DNA from 4 places in the Priestia sp. SRI_019 genome. Region 1 is predicted to be linked to each of the others. Evidence: riboswitches for the same ligand, from Rfam matches in the RefSeq annotation. Region 1 holds a riboswitch; each other region holds the start of a gene.
What was found. Region 1 has a riboswitch for S-adenosylmethionine ahead of AC2YJL_RS05595 (BMP family lipoprotein). Riboswitches for the same ligand answer to the same signal wherever they lie in the genome.
Positions count from the first base shown of each region.

Region 2: linked by a shared signal. The riboswitch ahead of mtnW (2,3-diketo-5-methylthiopentyl-1-phosphate enolase) and the one ahead of AC2YJL_RS05595 (BMP family lipoprotein) in region 1 are both predicted to bind S-adenosylmethionine.
Region 3: linked by a shared signal. The riboswitch ahead of AC2YJL_RS20905 (phosphoadenylyl-sulfate reductase) and the one ahead of AC2YJL_RS05595 (BMP family lipoprotein) in region 1 are both predicted to bind S-adenosylmethionine.
Region 4: linked by a shared signal. The riboswitch ahead of AC2YJL_RS25175 (5-methyltetrahydropteroyltriglutamate--homocysteine S-methyltransferase) and the one ahead of AC2YJL_RS05595 (BMP family lipoprotein) in region 1 are both predicted to bind S-adenosylmethionine.

Region 1 is NZ_JBYCZN010000001.1:1,085,432-1,090,547, forward strand. It holds gene AC2YJL_RS05580 (GNAT family N-acetyltransferase) at 1-441, shown strand, start outside; gene AC2YJL_RS05585 (YjgB family protein) at 469-1,053, opposite strand; gene AC2YJL_RS05590 (hypothetical protein) at 1,391-1,549, opposite strand; SAM riboswitch class I at 1,877-1,983, shown strand; gene AC2YJL_RS05595 (BMP family lipoprotein) at 2,059-3,069, shown strand; gene AC2YJL_RS05600 (ABC transporter ATP-binding protein) at 3,152-4,684, shown strand; gene AC2YJL_RS05605 (ABC transporter permease) at 4,659-5,116, shown strand, end outside.
Region 2 is NZ_JBYCZN010000002.1:1,452,105-1,457,220, forward strand. It holds gene AC2YJL_RS17630 (1,2-dihydroxy-3-keto-5-methylthiopentene dioxygenase) at 1-162, opposite strand, end outside; gene AC2YJL_RS17635 (methylthioribulose 1-phosphate dehydratase) at 178-816, opposite strand; gene AC2YJL_RS17640 (2-hydroxy-3-keto-5-methylthiopentenyl-1-phosphate phosphatase) at 813-1,478, opposite strand; gene mtnW (2,3-diketo-5-methylthiopentyl-1-phosphate enolase) at 1,475-2,719, opposite strand; SAM riboswitch class I at 2,799-2,905, opposite strand; gene AC2YJL_RS17650 (pyridoxal phosphate-dependent aminotransferase) at 3,036-4,208, opposite strand; gene AC2YJL_RS17655 (carbon-nitrogen family hydrolase) at 4,321-5,103, shown strand.
Region 3 is NZ_JBYCZN010000004.1:7,309-12,424, reverse strand. It holds gene AC2YJL_RS20930 (glucose-6-phosphate isomerase) at 1-234, shown strand, start outside; gene AC2YJL_RS20925 (YugN-like family protein) at 335-739, shown strand; gene AC2YJL_RS20920 (potassium channel family protein) at 749-1,537, opposite strand; gene AC2YJL_RS20915 (VOC family protein) at 1,605-1,988, opposite strand; gene cdaS (sporulation-specific diadenylate cyclase CdaS) at 2,086-2,712, opposite strand; SAM riboswitch class I at 3,025-3,127, shown strand; gene AC2YJL_RS20905 (phosphoadenylyl-sulfate reductase) at 3,382-4,095, shown strand; gene cysP (sulfate permease) at 4,115-5,116, shown strand, end outside.
Region 4 is NZ_JBYCZN010000008.1:52,633-57,748, forward strand. It holds gene AC2YJL_RS25160 (hypothetical protein) at 1-632, opposite strand, end outside; gene AC2YJL_RS25165 (FtsK/SpoIIIE domain-containing protein) at 629-1,762, opposite strand; gene AC2YJL_RS25170 (hypothetical protein) at 1,775-2,074, opposite strand; SAM riboswitch class I at 2,463-2,563, shown strand; gene AC2YJL_RS25175 (5-methyltetrahydropteroyltriglutamate--homocysteine S-methyltransferase) at 2,645-3,772, shown strand; gene AC2YJL_RS25180 (alpha/beta-type small acid-soluble spore protein) at 3,909-4,118, opposite strand; gene AC2YJL_RS25185 (Rpn family recombination-promoting nuclease/putative transposase) at 4,344-5,116, opposite strand, start outside.

The DNA of each region.
Region 1 (5,116 bases):
GCTGTGGAAGCTGAAGGTATGCTGGTAAAAGCAAGATTAAAGCACCTTCGGCTCGTGACAGAATGGATTTGGGAGTTTATGGGCGTCATTGGAGAGCCTGTATCAAAAGAACAAGCTGCCAAAACAGGAGAAGCTTTTATTAAAGCAGGAAGGTTATTTTTATGGGAAGTGAATGGCAAGTATGTGTCGATTGCCAATGCTACGCGCCCAACGGCCCATAACATTACGATTAACTATGTGTACACACCTCTTGAAGAACGTAAAAAAGGCTATGCCTCAAGCTGTGTATCCACGCTTTCTCAGCTTATGCTAGACGAAGGAGTTCAAACAACAAGTTTATACACAGATATGACAAATCCTACGTCTAACAAGATTTATATGGAGATTGGGTATGAACACGTAGCGGATTCAGCATTGGTTTTATTTCATGAAAAAAAGTAGCAGACAGCCTGCTACTTTTTCTATTACTTAAGGTTTTTTAACTAAATTAACGTGATTTAACGTTTTGCTATCATCAAAAATGAATTCAAGATCATAGGCGCCGGCGTGATAGGTGTACTTCGTTTGAGCCGTACCATCACCTTTTACTTTGCTTGTAAAGTTCGGCTGACCTAATTCTTTCTTTAAGTTAGCTTGGGTGATGGAGCCTAGATTTGTTTGACGCTCTACATTTGTACCAAAATAGCGGATTTCGTTAATGACGTTATTTTGATCATAGCCAAATGCGTATCCAGGGTGACCCATTTCCGGGTGATAGTAGTCAAAGTTGTTTGATGAACCTTCAGGCGGGGGACCGAACTGATCGCGAACGTCTTGACGCAGTGTTTTGCCAATTTTGAAGTCTGCCGTTAGGCGTGGCACTTCACCTTTTACTGCGGCGTTGTAAATTTCATTAATGTTTTTTACAGCTGTTTGACTTTGACTGCTTGTTTCTTGAGATGTAGCTGCGTGGGCTGGTGTATCAAGCTGAGCGACAGGAGCAAATCCAAACGCAGCAATTCCTGTAATCGTTGCAGCCGCCGCTGCTTTTGATAGTCGTTGTTTCATTTTCATGATTTTTTCCTCCTATATATAACGATTTAGCAACTTCAGTCTACCTAAAAGAGCAGGTAGGCCAGAATAGTCAAGGAGTCTTAGTTTAGTTGGTAACTGATATATATATAATTTAACACGTCTTTTAGAATGTAAACGTCAGGTAAAGTAAAAAGCAAAAAACAATTCATTTATCATAGGTTAAAAGATTGGTTTATATTCCTTTATTAGGTAAAAAACGTAATATAGAGAGGGTTCTAATTCATTATAAAATATTAGATATTAACCGAGATTACTTATACTAAAGCAGCTAAAAGAAAACACCACTTTACTAATAAAAGGTAGTGATTTTTTTATCTTATCTTAGTTTCGCTCTTGCTATACCTGTTACGACCATACTAGTAATAAAAATAACTACAATTCCAATATTGGTCGGGGTATCAAAAAAGATTTTTGAAACCGCCAAAGCGATAATGAGTCCAATAGCTACTCCAGATAATTCTTTCATCAATTTCAACGTTAACACCTCTTAAAAAATATCGCTCAGGAAAAGTCTAACATTCTTGGTAAAGTGATTTCAATCGATAGTGGATTAACAAAAGAGATGTAATAAAAGTGCTCTGCTACACATGACCCTTCTAGAAGACTAGCTGACTTACCGTAAGCGCTTTGCTAGAAAGCATACGATGATTAATTTAGAAGATTGATCTGTATTTTAGTAGACTAAAACCATATAATCCTATCTGTTTTTTAAGTTTTTTGCGTGAAAAAGAAAAATAATATTGACAATTGTTAAAAAACTATTAATATTGACTATATTACATAAAACAAATAGCTATTGTTTTCCTTATCAAGAGAGGTGGAGGGACTGGCCCTGTGAAACCCGGCAACCGCTGTCTATGACAGAATGGTGCCAAATCCTTAAGAACAGTATGTTCTTGAAGATGAGGAAGAGACGTTTGGTTAACGAGCTCTTCCTTTATATAAAGGAAGAGCTTTTTTTATATTATAGGGGGAGTAAGTTAAATGAAGAGACTTCTTATTTTAGCCGTTGCGCTTGTACTACTCGTAACTGGCTGTCAGTCAAAAAGCACAAAAAGCAGCGGAAGTGAAGAGAAAGGAAAGAAGCGAATTGCTCTTGTTTTACCTGAAAAGATTGGAGTTAACCCGTTTTTTCAACAAATGGATGATGGAGCAAAACGCGCTGGGAAGAAGTACAACATTGATGTAAAGACAATTGAATCTACGGACCAAGCAGCCATTGAAAGTAACTTGCGTGCTGCCGTAGCAGAAAATTATGATTTGATTATTACGTCTTCTTTTGAATCCGAAGATGCATTGAAAAAAGTAGCTCAAGAAAACCCGCAGCGTCAATTTGCGATTATTGATACAGTGGTCGATTTACCAAATGTAAGAAGCGTTGTATTCCGTGAACAAGAAGCTTCATATTTATTAGGAGCAGCGGCAGGATTAGTTACAAAAACGAATAAAGTAGGAATGGTTGCAGCTGATGATATTCCATTATTAAAAAAATGGACGGTAAGTTTTAAAGAAGGATTACAATCAACAAATCCAAAAGCAGAGTTTCTAGTAAACTATGTTGGAAGCTTCTCTGATCCAGCTAAAGCAAAAGAACTTGCTATTTTACAGGCTTCAAAAGGAGCTGACTTTATCGCCGGAGCTTCAGCGGTAGGCGACTTGGGTGTATTTGAAGCAGCAAAAGAAAAGGGTTTTTATACGGCTGGCCAAGATATTGACCGTACGGAAGTAGATCCTGAGCATATCGTTTTATCGCAGTTAAAAGGATCTGATGCGGCTGCTTATGAAACGGTAGAAGCACTGGCAAATGACAAATTTAAATCGGGCGTAGTGACATACGGCTTGAAAGAAAAAGGTGTTGGGTTAACGTATGTGACTCAAGACAGCAAGACGCCTCTTAATGACTTTGTAGGGCAAGATGTAATTGATCAATTAAAAGAAATTAAAGATTCGATTATTGATGGAAAAACAGTGGTAAAAGATCCGTTAGCAAAGTGAGTTGAAAAGAGAAGTCGAGTAAGGCTGGCTTCTCTTTCTTATTTTTGAAAAAATCCTAATGGGGAAAGGAGCAATGAATAGAATGAGTGAGCTGCTGCAGTTAACGAATTTGACGAAGAAATACGGTTCATTTTTAGCAAATGATAACGTGTCCTTTAAACTGAAAAAAGGCGAGGTTCACGCGCTCGTTGGAGAAAATGGCGCTGGAAAAACGACGTTGATGAGGATGCTTTACGGAATGGAAAAGCCGAGTTCAGGAAGTATTCAGTTACACGGGAGAACCGTCTCGTTTTCATCTCCTGCAGATGCGATCAAAAATGGAATAGGTATGGTGCATCAGCATTTTATGGTTTTTCCGCATTTTACAGTGGCTGAAAACATTGTCTTGGGGCATGAGCCAAAGAAAGGCCTCTTTTTTAATAGAAGGCAGGCGAAAGCAGATGTACAGCAATTAACCCAAACCTATCAAATTTCAGTAGATGTTCATAAGAAAGTAAAACATTGCTCAATTGGAGAACAGCAAAAGATTGAGATTTTAAAAGTGCTGTATCAAGGAGCAGAAATCATTATTTTAGACGAGCCTACCGCCGTTCTTACTCCTCATGAAGTGAAGGAACTATTAAAAACAATCCGTTTTTTAGCTTCTCAAGGTAAAAGTATCATTATTATTACACATAAGCTGCAAGAAGTGATGGAAGTAGCGGACCGCATTACGGTTCTTCGAAATGGTAAAGTAGCCGGCGTCACAAGTAAAGAAGATACCAATGCTCACCACCTAGCCAAGCTGATGGTAGGGCGAGAATTAAAAGAGCGTCCTGCAAGAATACCATCACAAGGTACCTCTCATTTAAACGTACAAAATCTCTTTTTAAAAGGAAAAGGACAAAAAAACGTATTGCAAAATGTGTCTCTTCACGTTTCTGCAGGCGAAATTGTCGGTATTGCAGGCGTGTCGGGAAATGGACAATCAGAGCTGCTTCAAGCCATTGCTGGATTAATAGAAACAGATAGTGGCAGTATCAAACTTGGCGATGAGCAACTTACAGGGCGATCTGTGCGTGAAAGAAGAGAAGCAGGCATCGCTCATATTCCAGAAGACCGCTATATGTGGGGAGCCTCCAAAGACGATACGATTGAAGAAAATGCACTGATGGGCTATCAGTATAAAGCTTCTTACTCGAAGATGGGCTGGCTGAAAAGAAAGATATTCAAGTCGAGCGTGGAGGAATGGATAAATGAATTTTCGATTAAAGCCACTTCATCTAAGCAAAAAGCAGGAGAGCTGTCAGGGGGAAATCTGCAAAAATTGATTGTTGCCAGAGAGCTTGGGCAAAACACTTCTTTTCTACTTGCTGCTGAACCAACGCGAGGAGTGGATATTGGGGCAATGGAACGTATTCATGGTGCTTTGATTCAAAAAAGGAATAATGGCTCCGCTATTTTACTTGTGTCTTCGGAACTGTCGGAGATTATCTCCCTATCAGATCGAATTTTAGTTATGTACGAAGGCAGCATTGTCGGAGAGCTTACAAGGGAAGAGGCAACAGAAGAGAAACTAAGCATATTAATGGCAGGAGGAACGGTAGAAGGTGATACAGTTGCAGAAACTTCTTAAATCATTAATCCAGCCGATTATTGCAGTTATTTTTGGCTTAGCAATAGGAGGCATTATTATTTCCTTAACTGGTGGTTCGGTTCTTCAAACATATACAGAGCTCTGGAATGGAGCGTTTGGTAATTTTTATTTCTTCACTACTACGCTGGCTCGCGCTACGCCTATTCTTTTAATTGCGTTAGGTGTCGGGTTTGCTTTTAGAGCAGGTGTGTTTAATTTAGGGGGAGAAGGACAGATGGTCGTTGGAGCGATTAGCGCAGCAATTGTCGCTTATTATCTGCCAGCGCCGGGGATAGTCAAGCTTATAGCGGCTATCGCAGCTGCTGTTGTGGCAGGAGGTTTGCTTTCTGTTTTAGCAGGCTGGATGGAAGCTGCGTTTAAAATTCAGCTCGTCATTTCTACGCTTTTATTAAATTATATCGCTGTTTTATT
Region 2 (5,116 bases), on a different contig from region 1:
TGTTTTTTCTTCATCAGTTAAATCATATTTTTCACGAAGATTTTCTGGAAGTTTTGTAATGTCCCAGTTTTCATAAATAACTTCATTGTTTGCCAGAAAAGCTGATACTTCCTCTTGAGTTTCAATTCTTTTATTGTTTACATGTAAGCGAATGTGCGCCATTGTTGTTTCCTCCTTTTATAAATGCACCTTTGGCTTAATGCCTTTAAGTGACAGTAATTTGACGTGGTAGCTAAATAGAAATTCATAGGCTTCTAGCGCTTTTTTTGTTTCAAATGCATTTTTCCCCCATACCGTAATCCCGTGGTTACGAATCAAAATCGCGCCTTGATCGCCTTTTATATGATGAGAAAACTCTTCTGCTAGTGTCGGAATATCTGCGTAATTCGGAATAATCGGAACAGTAATTTCCGCATCTTCTTCCCAAATACCTAGCGCCTTAATAATTTCTTGACCTTTGAATGAAATAACGCCTTCATCTCCGTACAGTTCAGAGATCACGTTGTTGTCGATTGTATGTACATGAAGGCTGCACCCAGCATTCGTTAAATTGTAAATCTTAACGTGCAGAAGCGTTTCAGCAGAAGGCTTTAAATGCGTGTCTTCTGCAGGCTTTCCGTATTGATCAACTAATAAAAAATCTTCATTTGTACGTTTTCGTTTGTCTTTTCCACTTGCTGATACAAAGAAAGTTGTCGGGTTTTGGTCCACTTTAATTGCTAAGTTTCCGCTTGTACCAAAGAACCAATCGCGCTCTGCCAGCTCATCTTTTATATCCGCAAGCTCGTGTAATCGCTGCTGAGCCATAATACTCATGCTTTCACCTCTTCTGTTAATTCTTGTAAATGGCGAATCACATCATAAAAAGTAGAAAAAGGACGATACGGTAGAGATAGCTCTTCACATTTTTTGATTAAAAAGTCACGTGCAATGACCGTATCAGCTAATTTGGCAGCCTGCAAATCCGTAATGGAATCGCCAATAACAACCGTATGATCTCTTTCATCTGAAAGATGGCGAATAATCGTTGGCTTACAGCAGCCGCAGTCATTTGTACACTGTTTATCACATGTATGAGGCCACGTAATGGAAATATGCTCACCGGAAAAATCAGATCCGTTGCAGTAGAGCATTTCCTCTGCAACTCGATTTCCCAAAAGTGGTTTTACAAAAAAGTCAATTCCTCCGCTTACAATATAAAGCGGAATATGGTGCTCTTTTGTATAGGCAATAAAATCATCAAATCCATCTCGAATAGCAGACGTCTCTAAAATATAAGAAATAATATCTTCTTTTAATTCCACGGGGAGCAAGGCAAACATTTGCCCTACTCCTTCTTGAATGGAGACACGCTGTGCCAACACGTCGTCTTTAATACTTTCCCACTCCGGAGGAGCAAATTGTTTCATAATAGCAATAATGTTATCGCTATTTGTAATTGTTCCATCAAAGTCACAAAAGATTTTTAACGATGTCATGCTTTCACCTCTACTGTTCCCCATAGTTGCAAAGCTTTTTGCAACTCTTTTGATTCTTCAGCTTTTTCGGCTAATGTTTGATGAGAGAGTACTGCATCTATCGCCGCACGGAATGCTTTTCCTCCTCCGATAGCTCCGTCTGGATGACCGTGAACTCCGCCTCCTGCATTAATAATGCTGTCGATTCCAAAGTCCTTCACAAGCTGCGGTACCATTCCAGGATGAATTCCTGCTGAAGGAACCGGGAAAGACTGCTTATATTTGTATACAGGACGCGTTAATTCGTAGGCAATGCCTGTCGTATCTTCAAGAGAAAGCGCTACGCTTCCGTATGGTGATGGAAACAGAGAGAAATCCGCTCCGGCTAAACGCAATAGCTTTCCAAGCAGTAATGAATTTGAAAAACCGTAAAACTCTGATGGCGTAAGCGCTCCGCTAACAGCTGGGTGTGCCATAATCGGCAAGTTAATTTCATCGTCTTCTCGAAGTGCCTGCAGTACGTCTAACCCGTAAGCAAATACATTGAATAAAAGAGCATCGGCTCCTAGCTCAGCTGCTTTTCTCGCTTTTTCTTTTAATTCAAACGTTCGACCCGTTAAATTAACAGCATACAGCGTGCGGTGTCCCGTTTTTTCGTATACTTCATTCAGTACTTTTTTCCCTTCTGTAACGCGAGCTTCAAAAGGTGTTCGTTCACTATCAAACAAAATCTCGTCGTCTTTAACCAAATCCACTCCGCCAAGCGCTTGCTCACGCAGCTGAGTTGTTATGTACGTCATATCTCTTCCAATCACGCCTTTAAAAATACTCATCACAAGCGGACGGTCATAAACGCTTAGTTTCTCTCGGATACCTTCTATTCCAAAGCGCGGGCCTGGGAATTGAGCTAATAATTCAGCAGGAAAATCCAAGTCTAATAATTTCACTTTTCCATCAAGTGATAGTTTTCCGAAAACCGTAACTAGAATAGCCGGTAAATCTTTTGAAAAGTTGGCAGTTGGATACGCAATTTTGACAATTGCCTGCTTAATTTCTCCGCCTAAATATCCGTTTACACGTTCGCAATCTTGAAGCTCAGTTACGGAAACGACGCGCCCTTTATGCTTTTGAAGCTGCTGTTGATCTAAAAGCGGCAGATCTGTCCATGAGCCGACGGTTAGTCCTAAAGCAATTCCTTCCGCTTTTTTATGAAAATTTCTTTTATTATCGTGTAGTAAGTAGCTTGCAACGATTTCACTCATTATGCTAAAAACTCCCTTGCTGTTTAATATCGTTAATAAAAAAACCTCTTCTGTGATTAAGAAGAGGCTTTCGTTGCTCTTCTTATCTCTCAGCTGCTGCTGCAAGAATTAGCACCGTGCTTAACATGCGTTAAGTCGGTTGCCGGGCTTCATCGGGCTAGTCCCTCCACCTACTCTTAATAAGAAAGTTGCTATTTATTTAAATTAAATTCATAGATTATATACTAAATAAAAAATACCGCTAGGATTTATCGGTTATTAATCTCGTTAACTTCTTACATATTAAGCCAACTCAAAAAGGATTGTCAATGCGTTTTTAAAATAAATCTAATTTTTTTATTCGAGATACAGCTTCTCTCATGCGCTCTTCATCCGTCAGCAGTCCTACGCGCACATAGCCTTCACCATATGTTCCAAAGCCTACTCCAGGCGCCACTACAACGTGAGCTTTTTCAAGAAGTAAATCTGAAAACTGTTCAGAAGTATATCCTTCAGGAACTTTTAGCCATGCAAAAAAGGAGCCCGCTGGAGATGTAACATCCCAACCAATTTCTCGAAGCCCTTGAATAAAGGTATTGCGTCTAGATTCATAGCGCTTAACTAAATCATTTACACATTGTTGAGACTCCAACAGAGCTGCGGCGGCTGCCTCTTGAACCGCCCCAAAGAGGCTGACATACATATGATCTTGAAGAAGATTAATAGCTTCTACAACACTTTCATTTCCTACAGCAAATCCAACTCGCCATCCCGCCATGTTATACGTTTTAGAAAGAGTATAAATTTCAATTCCCGTCTCTTTTGCACCAGGAGTCTGTAAAAAGCTGATTGGCTTTTTACCATCAAATCCAATTGCTCCGTAGGCAAAGTCGTGTACCACACAAATATCGTGCTTGGCAGCAAACGCCACGGTGTCTTCAAAAAATTCTGCCGTTGCCACTGCACCGGTAGGATTATTGGGATAGTTTAAAAACATGAGCTTTGCCTGTTCTTTAGCACGTTCACTTACCTCTTCGTATACGGGTAGAAAATGATTTTCAGCCGTGAGCGGCATCACTTCCATCTTTGCTTTTGCAAGCTCTACTCCAGACCAGTAATCAGGATACCCAGGATCCGGAACCAGCACCGTATCTCCAGGGTTTAATAAGCACTGCGGGATTTCAACAAGTCCACCCTTTCCGCCAAATAAAATAGCTACTTCTTTTTCAGGATCCACATCAACGCCATATTCTCGTTTATAAAAAGTCGCAACGGCCTCTTTTAAAAACTGGTGCCCCCGAAATGGAGAATATTTATGATGCATAGGATTAGCACTTGCTTTTTGCAGTGTTTCTACAATATGTGAAGGAGTAGGCTGATCAGGATTTCCCTGCCCTAAGTTAATAACGTCGTGCCCTTGGGCCATTACTTTTCCTACCTTGCCTACAAGTGATGCAAAAAATTGTTTTGGTAAACTTTTTAATAGTTCCGATTGCTCAAATTGTTTCATCATCGCACACCTTCTCAAAAAATTCTTGAAATTCTAGTCACAAATAATATATTGTAATACTCAACTTGTAAAGTCATTTTTTTCAACTACTAAAAAAAGGACGGATGATAAAGTGAGTGTAAAAATTACGTGTTTGCAGCTTGATATTGCGTTTGGAAACCCAACTAAAAACCGAAAATATATCGAACAAAAAATGACGGAAGCCCTGAAAGAAAACCCTGATATCCTTGTGCTTCCTGAGCTATGGGATACAGCTTATGATTTGACGCGGCTAGACGAAATTGCAGATGATGAAGGGCAGCAAGCCAAGCAATTAATCTCTCAGTTTGCTAAAACGAACGAAGTAAATATCGTGGCAGGTTCGATCGCGAAAAAAACAGAGCAAGGCGTCACGAATACGATGTATATTTTTGACCGAAAAGGTCGTGAAGTATCACAATACAGTAAGCTGCACTTATTTAAATTAATGGATGAACACCTGTATTTAGAAGCAGGAACAGCAAAAAATCTTTTTACACTTGAACAGTCTTTATGCGCAGGAGTTATTTGTTACGATATTCGTTTTCCAGAATGGATTCGGGTTCATACTAGCAGCGGAGCAGAAGTCTTGTTTGTTGTCGCTCAGTGGCCGGCTCCAAGACTTGCCCACTGGAAAGCACTGCTTATTAGCCGTGCAATCGAAAATCAATGCTACGTAATCGCATGTAATCGTGTAGGCCAAGATCCTAATAACACATTTGCCGGACATTCCTTAGTCATCGATCCGTGGGGAGAAATAATCGCTGAAGCTGGCGATAGCGAAGAACTTTTAAGTGCTGACGTTAACCTGGAACTTGTAAAAGAAATTCGCAAACAAATTCCTGTCTTTACAGATCGCCGTACAGAATTTTATTAATTATGTATTGACA
Region 3 (5,116 bases), on a different contig from region 1:
CACACAGATGGAGGCGTTCCAAACTTAGTTGTGAACATTCCTGCGCTAGATGAGTATACGTTCGGATATGTTGTATATTTCTTCGAAAAAGCATGTGCAATCAGCGGCTATTTATTAGGCGTAAACCCATTCGATCAGCCGGGAGTAGAAGCATACAAAGTAAATATGTTTGCTCTTCTTGGAAAACCTGGTTTTGAAGAGAAAAAAGCAGAATTAGAAAAGCGTTTGAAATAAATAAAAAGTTCACCTTCTTGTTAGAAGGTGAACTTTTTTGCTTTTGAGATAAAGGATAAAACGCTGGAAAAAGGACATGTTAAAACAGAGGAGGGATAACATGATTGAATTATCTTCAAGATTAGAGGGAACATTATTCAAGCTTTACGAATTAGAAAAAACGCTTAAGCCGCTTGGGTATAACATTGGAGGGAATTGGGATTATGACCATGGTTCATTCGACTATAAGATGAATGATGAAGTCGGCTATCAGTTTTTACGTATCCCGTTTACAGCTACGAACGGAGAACTGGATTCTAAAGGAACAACCGTACAGATTGGCACGCCATTTTTACTTTCACATAAATATCAAATTGGTCTAGATGACGATGTTCACAATGGAAATGTGAGTGCTTCATTTAATCAGTTTGCAGAACCCCAAGACGCAGACGCTTCATTTCCAGAAAAGTATATCAGCTTAGGAGAAGAGCTAATTAGAGAGGCAGAAGATGCGCTGCTTCAGTAATTGAAGGAACTATTCTTTTTTTAAACTCTCTAATTTTTTCACAAAAATATGTTCGTACATGACTTGACTAATCAACTCATTTGTTTTAATCATTTCATTCACACCCAAATTTTGTGCATTTTGAATATGCTTTTTTGTTAACAGTTCAACGATGCTGTAAATAGAAGGATTCAATCCTTGCAGAGCGACTAACGTAACAATCGTATTCATGTCTGCATATTCTTCTGTCTTATGCTGATCGGCAGTAATCAGCACTTTTTTTGCGTACCGAGCGTTGGCAAGTTCTAATACTTCATAATGAGAAGGACTTCCTTTAATAAAATGAACGCGATCACAAATCATGGGATTTTTAGTCAGAGAGTCGTCGATAAGAACAATGTCTTCTTTATGAAATGCGTCGCGATAAGACTCTAACACGAGTTTGGCGCGCTCATTCCACCCAACAACGATGAAGTGATCTTTTCCATAAAATTTTAAATTCCCTTCCAAATAAGCGCTCTCAGCGGAAACAGCAATTTTAGAAAGCGTAACAAAATAAGTGGTAATAAATCCTGTTCCGATCAGGACTAAAATAATTGCAGCTAACCTTCCAATCGTAGTGGTCGGAGCAAAATCACCGTACCCTATAGTAGAGATTGTAATAATAACCCACCAAATTCCTTCAAATACATTCCCAAACGTTTGCGGCTCTAGGAAATGTATAAGCATGCCAAAAAGTAGAACAAGGCAGCCGATAATAAAAAGAAGCCGCACTAAAATAGAACGACGGAAAAGTCGAAATAATAGCCATTCCATCATAAAAAAACCTCCAGTAATTAGTCATAGCCACAGTATGACCATTTTTCACTGAAGGTATAAGATATCTTTATCTTTTTACTTCGTAATATTCAATCCATTCTTTGTCTGGACCGTAGAAAAATAAGTATCTTGCTCCATTTGGCAAAGTTACAATGTTTTCTTCCACAAATGAAACGCCTGCTGATTTTAAACGCTCAAACTCCTCTTCAATTCCGTCTACCGCCAGCGCAAAATGATGAACTTTACCTTCGTTAGGTAAGCTTGAGTTATACCCTTGAATTAACTCTACGATTACATTGCCTTCTAAACCTAGAAAAGCTAGCTTCAAAGACGGATCGGTATGTGGTAGTGTTTCGATGAGCTCTAATCCCACTTTTTGCGTATAGAACTCAATAGATTCTTCTATATCCTTTACTTGAACGCCTACATGTTCAAATTTTAAAATTGTCATATGCATCACCCGTATCTATAGTATGTAAAAACTATGAAATATATTAAAGAGAAAGGATATAGAAGTCAAGATAGGGCTGCTTATCAGGAAAGGGCTCTTAAATCATATTTTTGCTGGAGTGAATAGGGTAGAGGCTTCCATCAAGAGCAAACGAAATTTTGCCTGTTTCTTCAGATACAACTAAAATTAGTGCATCCGATTTTTCCGACATTCCAATGGCTGCACGGTGACGTGTTCCCAATTTTTTGGTCGTTGAAATAATAGACGAGAGAGGTAAAACATTAGCAGCTGAGATAAGCTGATTATTTCTAATTAGGACGGCTCCGTCATGTAAGGGGGTCCCTGGGTAGAACAGTGTCTCAACTAGCGTAGCGCTGACAGGAGCTTGAATAGGCATTCCCTTTTGAATAAGAGGGTCTACATTTTGTTCCCGTTCAATGACAATTAAAGCGCCGTGACGTTTCTCAGAAAGGTTATGAATAGCTAAGGACAGAGCAGCATATTCAAATGTATAAGGCGATAGATAATGACGCAAGTAATAAGAGGCGGCCGTAGCTTGAACATCTTGAAATAACCTCCTCATCTCCTCAAAATCACATAGGATACAATGATCACTCGTATCTAAATGTTTGATTAAATTAGAGGCTTCAGTTGAAATTTGCTGTAAATATGTTCGTACATTATTTTTAATTGTATCGTCTAATTGAAAGGATTGTCTCTCCATCTTATATAGCTCCTATCTGTCAGTCAGTGTTATCTGTAATGTGTGCTAATGTGGGTGAATTATCCGTAAAGCTTATAAATCCCTTATTAATTTTATAGAGAGGTGTTGTGTTTTATTTAGGAAGAGAATATAAAAAGTTGAGGGAAAAGAAAGCGTTTTATAAACTGATATGTTCACATTTGGTTTAAATTTACATATGTTGTTTTAAATAAAAGTATAGATATTTCTGTGAATTTAAAGTATAGTTTTCTTATCGGATATATGATTTTTAATGTTGACAAATATTCTAAATATGCTAAAATTTTTAAAAAATGCTTATCAAGAGTGGTGGAGGGATCTGGCCCGCTGAACCCCGGCAACCTGCTTAGCAAGGTGCTAATTCCAGCAAAGTGTGTATCATTTTGAAAGATAAGGTGAAAATTTATTGCCTACCCAGTCTTTCAATATGGAAGACTTTTTATTTTGATATAGCGCAAGCGATAATTTAAGGAGGGACATCAATGACTGTAACCCCCGACTTAAAACAAATCTTTGAGCACGTCGAAGCAAAGTAAGAATTAAATAGTTTCGCTGACTAGACACACTAGAGGCGGTTTTATCCAATTCTAGTGGGTAAAACCGTCTTTTTTTATTGGATAACGCGGATAACTGAGAATTGGAGTGAAGAAAATGGCAGACTTATATACGTACGAAAACTGGAGTGATACATTTCCAGAGTTCGACAGTGAAGATGAAACAAAAGGAGCCCTTTCAGCATTGCAGTGGGCGTATGATACCTACGGAGATTCAATTATTTACGCATCAAGCTTTGGTATTGAAGGGATCGTGTTAATTGATTTAATTTCAAAAGTGAAAAAAGATGCTGAAATTGTCTTTTTAGATACGGGCGTTCATTTTAAAGAAACATATGAAGTGATTGATGCAATTAAAGAACGCTTTCCTGATTTGCGTATTCATATAAAAAAACCGGATTTAACTCTTGCAGAACAAGCTGAGAAACATGGAGATGAGCTTTGGAAGAGTCAGCCTAACCTATGCTGTCAAATTCGAAAAATCATCCCGTTAAGGGAATCACTTGCTCCTTATGATGCGTGGATTTCTGGTTTGAGACGCGAGCAGTCTGAATCTCGTGCCAACACGAATTATTTTAATAAAGATGAGAAATTCAAGAAAGTTAAAGTCTGCCCGTTAATTCATTGGTCTTGGAAAGAAGTTTGGCGCTATGTGTATAAGCATGAGTTACCATATAACAAACTTCATGATCAAGGCTACCCAAGCATCGGCTGTGAGCCTTGTACCGCACCTGCCTACAACGTAGACGATTTACGTTCAGGAAGATGGGCAGGTACACAAAAAGTTGAATGCGGATTACACGAATCTTAAATACGAAAGAGCTGAATAAATGATGCTTTTATATGTTGCCTTTATCATTGCGCTTTTTTTTGCAATGAATATTGGGGCAAGCGGTGCAGCAGCAGCTATGGGCGTTTCATACGGCTCCGGTGCGATTAAAAAGCGAAGAGTAGCCTTGTTCATCTGTGCTGTAGGTATTGTGCTCGGAGCCATTATCGGAGGCGGCGAGGTGGTAAAAACCATCAGTTCAGGTATCATACCTGAAAAATTGCTGTCAGTAGAATTAGTTATTATCATTCTGGCTGCTGCAACGCTGTCACTCTTTTTCGCGAATTTAATTGGTATCCCTCTATCAACAAGTGAAGTAACGGTTGGTTCAGTTGTTGGAGTAGGAGTAGCTTATCAATCTCTGTATGTGGAAAAACTTTTAGTTGTCATGTCTTTTTGGATTATTGTTCCGCTGGTTTCATTTGTCATTGCTTTTTTGATTGGAAAAGTGATAAAACGCAGAGCGCATAAAAAAGAAGCAGAGGGAAAGTGGAAAAGAGTTTTAACGATTTTAGTTATAGCCACGGGATTCTTTGAAGCCTTCTCAGCTGGAATGAATAACGTGGCAAATGCTGTCGGTCCTCTAGTAGGAGCTGGATTAATGGATGCCACAACGGGTGTCATAGCAGGAGGATTGGCTGTGGCGCTCGGAGCTCTTTTACTAGGAGGCCGAGTTATTGAAACAAACGGGAAAAAAATTACTCGCTATTCTGTAGGAGAAGGGTGCATTATCTCGGGTACTGGTGCTTCTCTTGTTACAGCAGCTTCACTTTTTGGTTTGCCAGTACCGCTTACACAGGTCACTACGTCTTCTATTATTGGAATAGGAGCAGCGAAAACGGGATTCACGAAAGAACAGCGTGAAGTGGTCATTCAAATGTTAAAGGTTTGGGTGGTATCCCCCGTATTTTCACTCGTAATCTCATATGTTCTTGTGAAATTAGTACTTGAAAGCGACTTATATTCATTTGTGGTGTTAGCTAGCGGCTGCATTGCCACAGCA
Region 4 (5,116 bases), on a different contig from region 1:
TGTTTGGAAGACCCCTTATATTTCTCCATTAATTCATGAATGCTTGCTACTTGAATGATGCGAATATGCTCTGAAGACAGAGTATACCGAACAGGTGTAATTAAAATGACAGAAGGGAAGATCGCTGATTGGTCCACAGGCTGCCAATGCAAGGCTTTCCAATCATCTGAAAAGAAGAACTCCTCATAAAGGTCAATCTTTGCCTGCATTTTCTGTTCTGAATACTGATTACGTTGAATTTCAATCCAAAAAGGAGATCCTTTAAAGATACAAAAGAGATCAGGTTCAATGCCTCCTTTTCGTCCTGTGGGCTTATCTTCGACAATAACCTGTTTAGGCACACTATACGTACACATTTGTTTATAGATATCTAGAATGGAAAGGAAATGTAATATTTTTTGAGAGTTCTTTTTAATCTTCGCATCCACAGGTAAATAGACCGTCGGAGAATACTGCTGAGTGCGTTCAATTAGCTCTAATCGATATAAACGTACCATCACGCTATTACACGCATTTATGGGTGATTTCAGCTGTTTAAAGAACAGTTCCACTAATGAGTCTCGATCCACAGCCCGAAACTGATTGATAAACGTAATGATGTCTTTATCACGCTGAGATAACCGAAAGCTCATCGCTGTTCCTCCTTCTCTAACAATCCAAAGATAGACTGTGACACAACCTCCAGTTGAGGTTCAGGATCTTTTACCTTTGTTTTATAAGGTGAAAGTAGTTCCTTACAAGCCTCTTCATCTAAGAAATAGGCTTGAAACTCCTTCACCTCATCAATTTTAATTTTCATGCGCCCCCTGGCTGCAGCATCAATTTCTTCTGCCCCGAGTACTCCAGCTACTTTCGCATTCGTGGCATCGGCTTGCCTTCCAGAAATCCGCACCCTTAAATTAGCTTTTAACGCAGAGTTTAATAAATCAGCATCTGGGCGCTGCATGGCAATAATCGTATGGACACCTAGCGCACGACCTTGGCTGGCAAACTGTTGAATCATCTCTACAAGCTCCGTTTCTCTCTTTACTATGGACATTTCATCAATTACCACAACGATACGAGGTAGCTTAAAAGGAAGCCTGCTGATATGTGTTACGCCATGTTCTAACAGTAAATCGCCTCGCCGATACATTTCAGCTCGTAGTAACGCAAAAGGTTTTCTCATATCCTTGACTTCAAAACAAAGCGCATCCACATGTTCAATGCCATGAAACAAACCTAAATCAGCTCGTTTAAGATCCACTAATACTAATCGCAAATCATCAGGCGATGTATATTTCACCCATGTGGTCAAAATCACGCGCATTAAGCTGCTCTTTCCTGCTCCAATTTCACCAGATATCAATAAGGTTTCCAAATCCGCAAAGTCCCATGAAACGGGGTTTCCATAGATATCTTGACCAATACAAACAGGAAGCTCCATCTTCTCAATATGAGGATGAATAACCTCATAATTATAATTGAGCATCTTAGGTAGGCTTTTGTGATGAACGGTGATACTAAAATTCTTTAGGTTGCCGTTTATTTCGATGTTGCTGCCTAATACTTGTCGTAAGGCCCATCTTTTTTTCGTTAAAAGTTCAGGGTCGATCCCATTTAGTAAAGAAAAGGCGTACCGAGTGTACGTATGATGGTTATCGATTTGATGAATTTTCGGAAACAGATAGGAGGTACGGTCTCCTCGTTTCACCACCCGGTAAATCTCTGCTGTACGAAACGCTTTAATAAGCTTTCCACGCAATTTTAGTTTCTCAAACATCTAGAACCCTCCTTAAAACATAAATGTCGCAAAGAAGTAAAATAGAGCCGCATAAAAGGTGACAGGCAAGATAAAGCGCATTACTTTTGAGAACTGATCAACGAGATCAATGACACCCCATCGCTCTAATATTCGTTCGATGATAGCAATCCCTAAGAAAATGCCTCCTAAGGTCAGAATAGTGGGGTCAAGCAAGGCTAGTGGACTAAACGGAACAAAGGAATATGCCTTGAAGGGACGAGGTCTCGTAAGAGATGATTTGTGAGGTAGAGGGAAGATTTTTCGAAAGGTAAACCCTTTTATTTTTCTCATGCTGATACCTTCTTTCATTCTTTTAATTTTTGTGCTTTTTACACACCTGTTTTTTCAGCTCACCGCATCCGGTCGCCCCCTTCGCCTCTTCGGCTCAGCTCCCTTACAGGTTCCACAAATGGCTTCAATAGGGTTATACAGCTTGTATTAACGGGGTAGCGATACTGAACTAGCTACTGATTAGATAACGGAGTTACAATACTTTAGATACTATGTACCTACTACGGTAAGCTTGCCTGTCCAATCAAAAAATAACAAAGAACCCTTACTGCAGTAGGTAATGAGGAAGTAATGAGATAAGAGGTGTGTTATTTCTGATTTTTTCGACTTTTTGTTGACAAGCTAAGAAAACAAGTGTAACCTTTTTTCTAGTTAATTAAATTGAATATTCTTATCTCGAGAGGTGGAGGGACTGGCCCTTGGAAGCCTCGGCAACAGACTGTTAAAGTACTGTGCCAATTCCAGTAGCAATTTGCTTGAAGATAAGAAGAGAATCCATAATGATTATTAACCTCTTCTTATTTGTAAGAAGAGGTTTTTTATTTTGAAAAGAAAGAAGGAAACAAAACCATGACTAAGACATTAGTGAAGGCTCCATTTAAAGCTGATCACGTAGGCAGCTTTTTACGAACGACTCCCCTTAAAGAAGCAAGAGAAGCGTATGCGAATGGAAGAATCAATAAAGAAGATTTAAAATCTGTAGAGGACAAAGAAATTGAAAAACTGGTTCATAAACAAATTGAAATTGGGCTCAAATCGATTACAGATGGTGAATTTAGACGCTCATGGTGGCATTTGGACTTCCTATCAGGCTTGGAAGGCGTAGAGGAGTTTGAGACAGAATATATCAGCCAATTCAAAGGCGCAAAAACAAAAAATAAAGCGATTAAGGTAGTAGGTAAAGTAGACTTCAATCAACATTATATGCTGGAACACTTCACGTTCTTAAAAGAAGCTGTCGAACAGTATGGTGATGGAAGCCAAGTTGCTAAATTCTCAATTCCAAGCCCCAACATGTTATTTACTCGAATTCAAGAGGACACATATTACAATGGGAACAGAGATCAATTTTATCATGATACTGTAGCTGCTTATCAAAAAGCCATTCAAGCTTTTTATGATGCAGGCTGCCGTTACCTACAATTAGATGATACTTCCTGGATTGATTTCGTTTCTGAAGAACGCATCAATGCGGTTGTTGAGAAGCTTGGTATGGATGTAAAGGACATTATTGATACGCGAGTAAGTTGCTTAAATGATGCTATTTCTAAAAAGCCTGAAGATATGCTCATTACTATGCATATTTGCCGTGGAAACTTTAGATCTACGTATATCACAAGTGGCGGCTATGATACTATATCCGATGCAATCTTTGCTAACTTACATGTAGATGGGCTTTTCCTTGAATATGATGATAACCGTTCAGGAGATTTTGAACCATTAAAAAGCTTTACAGGTAACAATCAAACTGTTGTATTAGGGTTAGTAACATCTAAATTTCCTACACTAGAAGATACTGAGATTATTAAGCAAAGAATCCAAGAAGCAAGTCAGTATGTTCCTCTAGCTAACTTGTCATTGAGTCCACAATGTGGCTTTGCAAGTACAGAAGAAGGAAATGTGTTAACAGAAGAGGAACAATGGAATAAAATTAGTCACATAATTAAAATTGCTCAAGATGTCTGGGGAGTTAACTAAAAAGGGAGATTTGTTTCTTAATTTTATATAAGCAGCATTCTAGATGTGTTGAAATACGATAAACAGGCGAATCTTATAAACGGAAAAAGGAAGAATGGATATCCATTCTTCCTTCAGCCATCATTATAAAGTTTTATTAGAAACGTCCGCCGCCAAGTTGTTGCTCAGCCATTTGCACAAGACGCTTAGTGATTTCGCCACCTACTGATCCGTTTGCACGTGCAGTTGTGTCAGCACCAAGGTTTACACCAAATTCGCTCGCGATTTCATATTTCATTTGATCGATTGCTTGTTCAGCACCGTATACTAATAATTCATTGTTGTTGCTGCTTTTGTTGTTTGCCATGTTGTGTCACCTCCTTGTTTCTTTTAAGTTTCCTATTGTAGAAGAAGTGCATTCGTGGTAAAAAATGGATGTATCATTTCTATGTCTGCTCCCTATACTAATTTTTAGAAACAAATGACACTGTAAAAAGTGGGATTAGATGTTTCATTTCCTTGTCATGAAAATTAAACATTTGCCATGTTCGAAAAAAGAGCCGTATCTTTTAGATACAGCTCTTTTTTATATTTATTGATGACGAAGCTTTTCAATTTCTTCTATAGAAAGCCCTGTTAATTTACTTATTATATTGCTCGCTATACCTTCTTGGATCATTCCAATGGCCATTAATTTTATAGCTTCTTCTTTCCCTTTTCTTTCGGCTCTTTTTAAAGCTGACTTCTCATCTAACAATGCTTTTCTTCGGGCTTCATAAGCTAATAATACTTCTGGATCTTGGCTTACGCGTTCCCACTCATCTATTGCTTTTTTTAGCACGTGATCTTCTTGCATTGCAATCTCCTCCAATACTTGAGTGATTTCTTCATCTTCCGATGCTTCAAGCAATAATAACCATCGTACAAGCTGATCTTCTCGTGGATCTACCTCTCTGTTACGCCATTTAATTAATAATTTAGGTAGCTCCATAAAATGAATTTCTATCATATCCGTTAAGAGTAATTTTTGTTCACGTTCATATAACTGAAAGGTGGAGTGATAATGATTAATATGAGATAAATAACGGAAGTTTACAATGTTGATGGTAATGGTTTTACAAAGCTCTCCGTAGTCCATGCCTTCTTTCATTTGGCTGCTATACATTTTGGACCAGTAGTAGAGTGTTCGCTTTTCCATATCATGTTTATTATTAAGTTGGATTTCTATATTGACGCGGCTTCCATCTTCTAATTGCGCGTGTACATCTAAAATCGAACGTTTATCTTCTTGGTTTTCTTTATTAAAATGCGGATCTAATAACTGAACCGTTTGAATCTTCTTTTCATCTGGAAAGCGAAGTGCTG